Regions from separate parts of the Cellulomonas sp. GbtcB1 genome, predicted to be linked through region 1. Evidence: predicted binding sites of a transcription regulator. Region 1 holds the regulator's gene; the other holds the start of a gene.

Region 1 (4,414 bases):
TCGCCGCCGGCGGCCTCGACCAGGAACAGCTGCGGGCGGCCCTTCGGCTCGGCGCGCAGGAACGCGACCCAGCGACCGTCCGGGGACACCTGGGGGTCGGTGTCGCGGTGGCCACGGGTCAGGCGCTGCGGCGGGGTCGCGCCGTCGGTGGCCACCCGCCAGAGCTGGCCGGTGTACTCGTCGGACTCGAGGTCCGGGGCGGTGCGGGCGACGACGGCGAAGGAGCCGTCAGGGGCGACCGCGGGGGTTCCGGGAGCGTGCAGGAGCGCGAGGTCAGCTGGGATCACGCAGCCGACGTTAATACGCTCGGGGCCCCCGCGGGGCCGGAGCCGCCGCCGCGGGGCCCGCGCGAGCCGGTGCGAGCCGGTGCGGGACGGGCCCGGACGGGTCCGTGCCCGGGCTCGGAGCGGACCACGGGCCGGTCCGGGCCGCCGGGCGACGCCTCAGGCGGTCGGGGCGTCCTCGGCCGGGGCGGGCGACGACGCGGCGCGGGCGGCGTCGGCCGCCTCGTTCTCCGCGCGCAGCACGGTGATCGCCGCCTCGAAGTCCTCGAGGCTGTTGAACGCCTGGTAGACGCTGGCGAACCGCAGGTAGGCCACCTCGTCCAGGTCGCGCAGCGGGCCGAGGATCGCGAGACCGATCTCGTACGCGTCGAGCTCGGCGCTCCCGCTCGCGCGCAGGTTCTCCTCGACGCGCTGGGCGAGCACCGCGAGGTCGTCGTCGCTGACCGGGCGGCCCTGGCAGGCCTTCCGGACGCCGTTGACGATCTTCTCCCGGCTGAACGGCTCCGTGGCGCCGGACCGCTTCACCACGGACAGGCTCGCGGTCTCGATCGTGGTGAACCGTCGGTTGCACTGCGGGCACTGGCGCCGGCGCCGGATCGACAGGCCGTCGTCCGACGTGCGGGAGTCGACGACGCGGGAGTCGGCGTGACGGCAGAACGGGCAGTGCATGGACGCCTCCTCCGGGATGTGGTGCACGCGTCGGGCCGGCGACCGCGGCGACGCGCGCCCGCCCGGACGACCGAGACACGGTAGGGCCCCGGGAGCGGGCGGTGCAAGGCGGATCCGCGGAGGGGTGAACGCGCAGTTCAGCGCCCCGGGAAAGCGGTGCCCGGACAGACGACGAGGGTGGCCGCTGCTGCGGCCACCCTCGTGGGGACGCCCCCGTCCCGTCTCGTCCGGACGACTCGCCTCGTCCGGACGGTTGCTGCACGCCTCTGCGCCCGGCCCGAGGGCCAGGACGACGACGCGTCCCTCGCGGCGAGCCCCCCAGCCAGCCGTTCGAGGTGGCACCACAGTAGAGGCGCGCCGGCCAATTACGCAAGCACAGAGTGCCGTAATCCGTTCGAGACCTCCATGCCCGGTTGACCAGCAGCTTCGGAACCCCGTCGCGCTGCGATGAGACCGTCGCTCACCGCCGCCTGGCTGTGTCCGACGGGACGTCAGGAGCCGGCGGGAAGCAGCAGGACCTGACCGGCCTGGAGCGAGGCGTCCGCCAGACCGTTGAGCTCCTGCAGGCCGAGGACGACGTCCCGCACATCCTCCCCCGGCCCCGCCACGCTCGCGGCGATCGCCCACAGCGTCTCGCCCGACTGCACGGCGTGCGTCGTCACCTCGGTGGCGCGCTCCGGGGCCTCGGCCACCGCGCGGCCGCCCACGAGGCCGCCGAGCACGACCGCCAGGCCCAGGAGGGTGACGACGACGCGACCGCGCCGCGTCAGGTGGAGGCGGCCCTCGCCACCTGCGGCGACCGGCCGACGCGCATCCCCGTCGCGTCGGGCGGGCGCCTGCCGGCGCGCCGGACGGGCGATCCCCGGGTGTGCTGCGATCGCGCTCATCCCCACCACTTCCCTCCTGGGCCGCCGGGCGACCCGAGTCGAACACCTGTTCGTTCGAACGCTTGTACGATGGAACCACACCCCACCGACGATGTCGAGACACGATCGAACAGGTGTTTGATCCCGTCCGTCCGTCCCCCTACGCTCGGTGACGTCGGGTACAGCGCACCACGAGGCACTGACACGCCCGCCCGACGGACCGCCGCGGACCCACCTGCAGGCGGCTGACCTGGGCGGACGGGACGGGAGCGGGACATGGCGAGCGACGGGACGGGCACCGCGGCGGGCCTCGGCGAGGTGGCCGTGGCCGAGCTCGGGGACGGCGACGGCCTCACGCCGCGCCAGCGGCTGGTCCTCGAGACGGTGCGCGCGTCGGTCGAGTCGCGCGGCTACCCGCCGAGCATGCGGGAGATCGGCGACGCCGTCGGCCTCACCAGCCCGTCGAGCGTCAAGCACCAGCTCACCGCGCTCGAGCGCAAGGGCTACCTGCGCCGCGACCCGAACCGGCCGCGCGCGATCGAGGTCGTCCAGCCGGACGACTCGCGCGGCGTCGCGCCGCTCCCCGGCGTCGCCGGCATCATGGGGATCGGCGACGCCGACTCCGCCGCGCGCGAGGGCGCGCCCGAGGCGGCGTACGTGCCCGTGGTGGGGCGGATCGCCGCCGGCGGCCCGATCCTCGCCGAGCAGCTCGTCGAGGACGTGTTCCCGCTCCCCCGCCAGCTCGTGGGCACGGGCGAGCTGTTCCTGCTCAAGGTCGTCGGGGACTCGATGGTCGACGCCGCGATCTGCGACGGCGACTGGGTCGTGGTCCGCCGGCAGCCCGTCGCCGAGAACGGCGAGATCGTCGCCGCGATGCTCGACGGCGAGGCGACGGTCAAGACGCTCAAGCGCGCGGACGGCCACGTGTGGCTGCTGCCGCAGAACCCCGCGTACTCGCCGATCGACGGCGACCACGCGCAGGTGCTCGGCCGCGTCGTCTCGGTGCTGCGCTCCCTCTGACGCGGCACCGGCCGGGCGCGACCCGGCCGGCGGTCAGACCTCCCCGTGCAGCGCGGTGAGCGCGCGCTGCACGTCCGCGGCGTCGTTCCAGACGTGGAACGCCAGCCGCACCCGCCCGGCGCGCCCGGCGACCCGGCAGCCCGCCGCCACCAGAGCTCCGCGACGCCGCCCCTCCGGGTCGGGCAGCGTCACGATCGCGCTGCCACCGGGCCCGAGCCCGAGACCCGCGCGGAAGGCGTCGGCGAGCCCGACGGCGTGCGCCTGGACGGCGTCCCGGTCCGCACCCGCGAACACGTCCAGCGACTCGGCGGCGCCGAGCCACGCCTGCCACGCCGGCGACACGTCGAACCGCCGCGCGTCCCCCGCCAGCCGCATCTCGGGCCCGTAGCAGGACGCCCAGGGGTCGTCGCCCGCGTACCAGCCCGCGTGCACGGGGACCAGCGCGTCCTGCGCCTCCGCCCGCACGGTGAGGAAGCCCGTCCCGCGCGGGGCGCACAGCCACTTGTACGCCGCGGTCACGCTCACGTCGTACCGGGACGCGTCGACGCGGCGCCACCCCGCTGCCTGGGTGAGGTCGCACAGCGTCCGGCTGCCCGCCGCCCGCGCCGCCGCGAGCACCGCGTCGTCGTCGAGCACCGCGCCGGTCGCCGACTGCACCAGCGAGTAGGCGACCAGGTCGACACCCGGCACGACGGCCTCGGCCAGCCGGTCCGCGGGCACGTGCTCGACCCGCAGCCGGCCCTGCGCGAGGAAGGGGAACACCACCGAGCTGAAGTCGCCGTCGACGCACAGCACGCGCGCGCCGTCCGGGAGCGACGCCGCGACCACCGCGGCCATCGCCGAGACCTGCGACCCGATCGCCACCCGGTCGGCGGGCACGTCCACCAGCGCCGCGAACCGCTCGCGCGCGGTCACCACCGCCTGCTCGTACCGCGCCACGTCGAGGCCGCCCGACGACCACCGGTCCACGTCCTCGCGCAGCGCGCGGGCGGTGCGACGGGGTGCGACGCCCGCCGTGGCCGCGTCGAGGTGCCCCGGAACCGGGTCGAAGTCGGATCGGAGATCGTCGAGCGTGCGCATGGTTCCAGGCTCACCGATCGGCACGCATGCGAGCAACGACCAGTTCATCATCAACCCATGCGGCGCACTTATGCTTCGGCGCATGGTCTCCCGGAGCCTCGACGCCGCCGCGCTGCGCCTCGTCCGCGCCGTCCAGGACACCGGCAGCGTCACCGCCGCCGCGCGGGAGCTCGGCCTGACGCAGCCGGCGGCGAGCCAGCAGCTGCGTGCCGTCGAGCGGCTGGTGGGCACGCCGGTCGTGGTGCGCGCCGGGCGCGGGGTCCGGCTGACCGAGGCCGGTCAGGTGCTCGCCCGCAACGCGTCGGCCGTCCAGTCCGCGCTGGACGCGACCCTGGAGGAGGTCGCGGCCGTCGCCAGCCTGCGCGCCGGCCGGGTCCGGGTCGCCGCGTTCCCCTCGGCTGCGGCCACGCTGCTCCCGAGCGCGCTCGCCGCGCTGCGCACCGCCCACCCGGGGATCGGGGTCACGCTCGTGGAGGCGGAGCCGCCGGAGGCGCT
Region 2 (4,414 bases), on a different contig from region 1:
AGCGCGTCGGCGAGCCAGCCGGAGCAGGCGAGGAAGGGGTGCTCGGAGCCGCGCAGGCCGTCGTCGGTGCGGTCGGTGCGGTACCGGAGCAGGAGGCCGGGGGCGACCTCGAGCTCGGCCCGCACCGCGGCCACGGTGCCGACCAGCCGGGGGTCGTCGGGCGGCAGGAAGCCGACGAGGACGAGCTGGAGCAGGGCCGCGTCGGTGTGGGTGGCGCCGTAGTGCTGCACGAAGGTGTTCCGGTCCGCGTCCCAGGCGTGCGCGAGGACGTCGGCGTGCACGGCGTCCCGCTCGCGGCGCCACCTCTCGACGGGCCCGGGCAGGCCGTGCTCCTCGACGGCGCGGACGGCGCGGTCGAGGGCGACCCAGGCCATCACCTTGGAGTGCGTGAAGTGCCGGGGCGCGCCGCGCACCTCCCAGATCCCGCTGTCGGGCCGGCGCCACGTGCGGCACAGGTGCTCGACGAGGTGCGTCTGCAGGGACCAGGAGTCGTCGCCCTCGGCCACGCCGGAGGTCCGGGCGAGGTGCAGCGCCGCCATGACCTCGCCGAGGACGTCGTTCTGCACCTGCCCGACCGCGGCGTTGCCCACCCGCACGGGCCGGGATCCGGCGTAGCCGGGCAGGTGGTCGAGCGTGCGCTCGGTCAGCTCCCGGGACCCGTCGACGCCGTACATGATCTGCACCTGCGCGGGGTCGCCGGCGACGGCGCGGAGCAGCCACCGGCGCCAGGCCTGGGCCTCGTGGCGGTAGCCGTGCTCCAGGAGGGCCTCGAGGGTCATGGCGGCGTCCCGGAGCCAGCAGTACCGGTAGTCCCAGTTCCGCTCGCCGCCGGGGTCCTCGGGGAGCGAGGTGGTCGCGGCCGCGACGATGCCGCCGGTCTCGGAGTCGGTGAGCAGCCGGAGCACGAGCAGGGACCGCACGACGGCGTCCCGGTAGGTCCCGCGGTACCGGGCGGACCGGGCCCAGCGCGCCCACTGGTGCTCGGTCGCCTCGACGCGGTGCGCGAGCCGGGGCGCCCGGGGCACGGGCTTCCAGGAGGGCACCCAGGTGAGCGAGAGGCCGACGCTCCCGCCCTCGGCGAGCGTGAACTCGTCGGCGTGCCCGCGGTGCGGACCGCCGCCCGGGCGGGGGAGCCGGTCGCCGCGCAGCACGAGGCTGTCCGGCCCGGCGACGGCGCGGATCACCTCGTCCCCGTCCGGGTCGGTGACGCGGTGCACCCAGGGCACGACGGCGCCGTACCCGAACCGCACGACCCACTCGTGCCGCAGCCGCACGGACCCGCGGGTGACCGTGACCCGCCGGACGAGGTCGCACCGGCCGTCGCCGAGCGGCATGGCGTCGAGCAGCACGGCCGTCCCGGTAGGCGTCTCGAACGTGGTCTCCAGCACGAACGAGTCGTCGAGGTACCGGCGCGTGACCCGGGTGGCGTCGGGCGCCGTCAGCAGCCAGCGGCCGTGCTCCGGGCCGCCGAGGAGCGCGGCGAAGCACGCGGGGGAGTCGAACCGCGGTGGGCACAGCCAGTCGACGGAGCCGGTGCGGGACACGAGCGCGGCGGTCCGGCCGTCGCCGAGCACGGCGTACTCGCCGATGGGCGTCGGGGTCGTGGGGGCGGCGTCCGTCCCGGGGGTGGGGTCCGTCACGACGGCGCGGTCGGTCACGGTCCTCATCATGCGCCGACCAGGGGCGACGGCGCAGGTCGGGCCGCCTTTACGGTTCGAACACATGTGCGCATGTCGGTGGTCCGCCGTAGCATGCTGCGCGTGAATGATCGTCTGGTGGTCCAGGGGGCCCGCGAGCACAACCTGCGCAACGTCGACCTGGATCTCCCGCGCGACAGGCTCATCGTGTTCACGGGCCTGTCCGGGTCCGGGAAGTCGTCGCTGGCCTTCGACACCATCTTCGCGGAGGGGCAGCGCCGCTACGTCGAGTCGCTGTCCGCGTACGCGCGCCAGTTCCTCGGCCAGATGGACAAGCCCGACGTCGACTTCATCGAGGGCCTGTCGCCCGCGGTGTCGATCGACCAGAAGTCGACCAACCGCAACCCGCGGTCGACCGTCGGCACGATCACCGAGGTCTACGACTACCTGCGCCTGCTGTTCGCCCGCGCCGGGACGCAGCACTGCCCCGTGTGCGGCGAGCGCGTGACCGCGCAGACGCCCCAGCAGATCGTCGACCGGCTGCTCGAGCTGCCCGAGGGCACCCGCTACCAGGTGCTCGCGCCGGTGGTGCGCGGCCGCAAGGGCGAGTACGCCGACCTGTTCAAGGAGCTGCAGGCCAAGGGCTTCGCCCGCGCCCGCGTGGACGGCGAGGTCGTGCAGCTCGCGGAGCCGCCGACGCTGGAGAAGAAGCTCAAGCACGACATCGAGGTCGTCGTCGACCGCCTGGTGTCGCGCGAGGGCGTCCAGCGCCGCCTGACCGACTCGGTGGAGACCGCGCTCGGCCTCGCCGGCGGCCTGCTGGTCGTCGACATGGTCGACCTCGACGCGGACGACCCGGAGCGGGAGCGCCGGTTCTCCGAGAACCGCGCGTGCCCGAACGACCACCAGCTCACGCTGGAGGAGATCGAGCCCCGGACGTTCTCGTTCAACGCGCCGTACGGCGCGTGCCCGGAGTGCACCGGCATCGGCTCGCGCCTCGAGGTCGACCCCGAGCTGGTCGTCCCGGACGACGACCTGTCGCTGCGCGACGGCGCGGTGGCCCCGTGGGCGCAGATCTCGTCCGAGTACTTCGAGCGCGTGCTGACCGCGCTGGCCGACGACCTCGGGTTCTCGATGGACCAGCCGTGGCGGGCGCTGCCGGAGCGCGCGAAGAAGGCGGTGCTGTTCGGCGAGAACCACAAGGTGCACGTCAAGTACAAGAACCGCTGGGGCCGTGAGCGCCAGTACTCCACGGGCTTCGAGGGCGTGGTGACGTTCCTGGAGCGCCGGCACGGCGAGACCGAGTCCGAGTGGAGCAAGGAGAAGTACGAGGCCTACATGCGGGAGGTGCCGTGCCCCGTGTGCGAGGGGACGCGGCTCAAGCCCGAGGTGCTGGCCGTGCGCGTCGGCGGGAAGTCCATCGCCGAGGTCTGCGCGCTGCCCATCCGCGAGGCCAAGGAGTTCCTCGACGGCCTCGAGCTGGGCGTGCGCGAGCGGCAGATCGCCGAGCAGGTGCTCAAGGAGATCCAGGCCCGGCTCGGCTTCCTGCTCGACGTCGGCCTCGACTACCTGTCGCTCATGCGCGCCGCGGCGACGCTGTCCGGCGGCGAGGCCCAGCGCATCCGGCTCGCGACCCAGATCGGCTCCGGCCTGGTGGGCGTGCTCTACGTGCTCGACGAGCCGTCGATCGGCCTGCACCAGCGGGACAACCGCCGCCTCATCGACACGCTGACCCGGCTGCGGGACCTCGGCAACACGCTGATCGTGGTCGAGCACGACGAGGACACGATCCGCACCGCGGACTGGATCGTCGACGTGGGCCCCGGTGCGGGCGAGCACGGCGGCAAGGTCGTGCACTCCGGCGACCTCGCGGGCCTGCTGGCGTCGCGCGAGTCGATGACCGGCGCGTACCTGTCCGGCCGCCGCTCGATCCCCATGCCCGCGCAGCGGCGCAAGGTGGACAAGAAGCGCCAGGTCACCGTCCACGGCGCGCGCGAGCACAACCTCAAGAACGTGGACGTGTCGTTCCCGCTCGGGACGTTCACGGCCGTGACCGGCGTGTCGGGCTCCGGCAAGTCGACGCTGGTGAACTCGATCCTCTACACGGTCATGGCGAACGAGCTGAACGGCGCCCGCCGGGTGGCCGGCCGGCACAAGCGGGTCAGCGGCCTGGACCAGCTCGACAAGGTCGTGCACGTCGACCAGGGCCCGATCGGCCGCACCCCGCGGTCGAACCCGGCCACCTACACCGGCGTCTGGGACCGGATCCGCAAGCTGTTCGCCGAGACGACCGAGGCGAAGGTCCGCGGCTACACCGCCGGGCGGTTCTCGTTCAACGTCAAGGGCGGCCGCTGCGAGGCGTGCTCCGGCGACGGCACGCTGAAGATCGAGATGAACTTCCTGCCCGACGTGTACGTGCCCTGCGAGGTGTGCCACGGCGCGCGGTACAACCGCGAGACGCTCGAGGTGCACTTCAAGGGCAAGACGGTCGCGGACGTGCTGGACATGCCGATCGAGGAGGCCGCGGAGTTCTTCGCCGCGGTGCCCGCGATCGCCCGGCACCTCACCACGCTCGTCGACGTCGGCCTCGGCTACGTCCGGCTCGGCCAGCCGGCCCCGACGCTGTCCGGCGGCGAGGCGCAGCGCGTCAAGCTCGCGACCGAGCTCCAGCGCCGGTCCACCGGCCGCACGGTCTACGTGCTGGACGAGCCGACCACCGGCCTGCACTTCGAGGACATCCGCAAGCTCCTCGGCGTGCTGCAGGGCCTGGTCGACAA

The links. Region 1 encodes LexA, which represses DNA repair genes until DNA is damaged. Its sites were predicted from a motif close to TCGAACANNTGTTCGA; they were not measured.
Region 2: a site for LexA is predicted at 1,715-1,730, ahead of uvrA (excinuclease ABC subunit UvrA). Genes of this name have one in related genera too.

The regions. Positions count from the first base shown of each region.
Region 1 covers NZ_JAGXJG010000008.1:68,901-73,314, reverse strand. The annotation lists gene KVT14_RS04890 (S9 family peptidase) at 1-287, opposite strand, end outside; gene nrdR (transcriptional regulator NrdR) at 444-953, opposite strand; gene KVT14_RS04880 (LysM peptidoglycan-binding domain-containing protein) at 1,445-1,840, opposite strand; gene lexA (transcriptional repressor LexA) at 2,096-2,839, shown strand; gene KVT14_RS04870 (aminotransferase class V-fold PLP-dependent enzyme) at 2,873-3,919, opposite strand; gene KVT14_RS04865 (LysR family transcriptional regulator) at 4,002-4,414, shown strand, end outside.
Region 2 covers NZ_JAGXJG010000003.1:19,726-24,139, reverse strand. The annotation lists gene KVT14_RS01955 (glycoside hydrolase family 15 protein) at 1-1,640, opposite strand, end outside; gene uvrA (excinuclease ABC subunit UvrA) at 1,761-4,414, shown strand, end outside.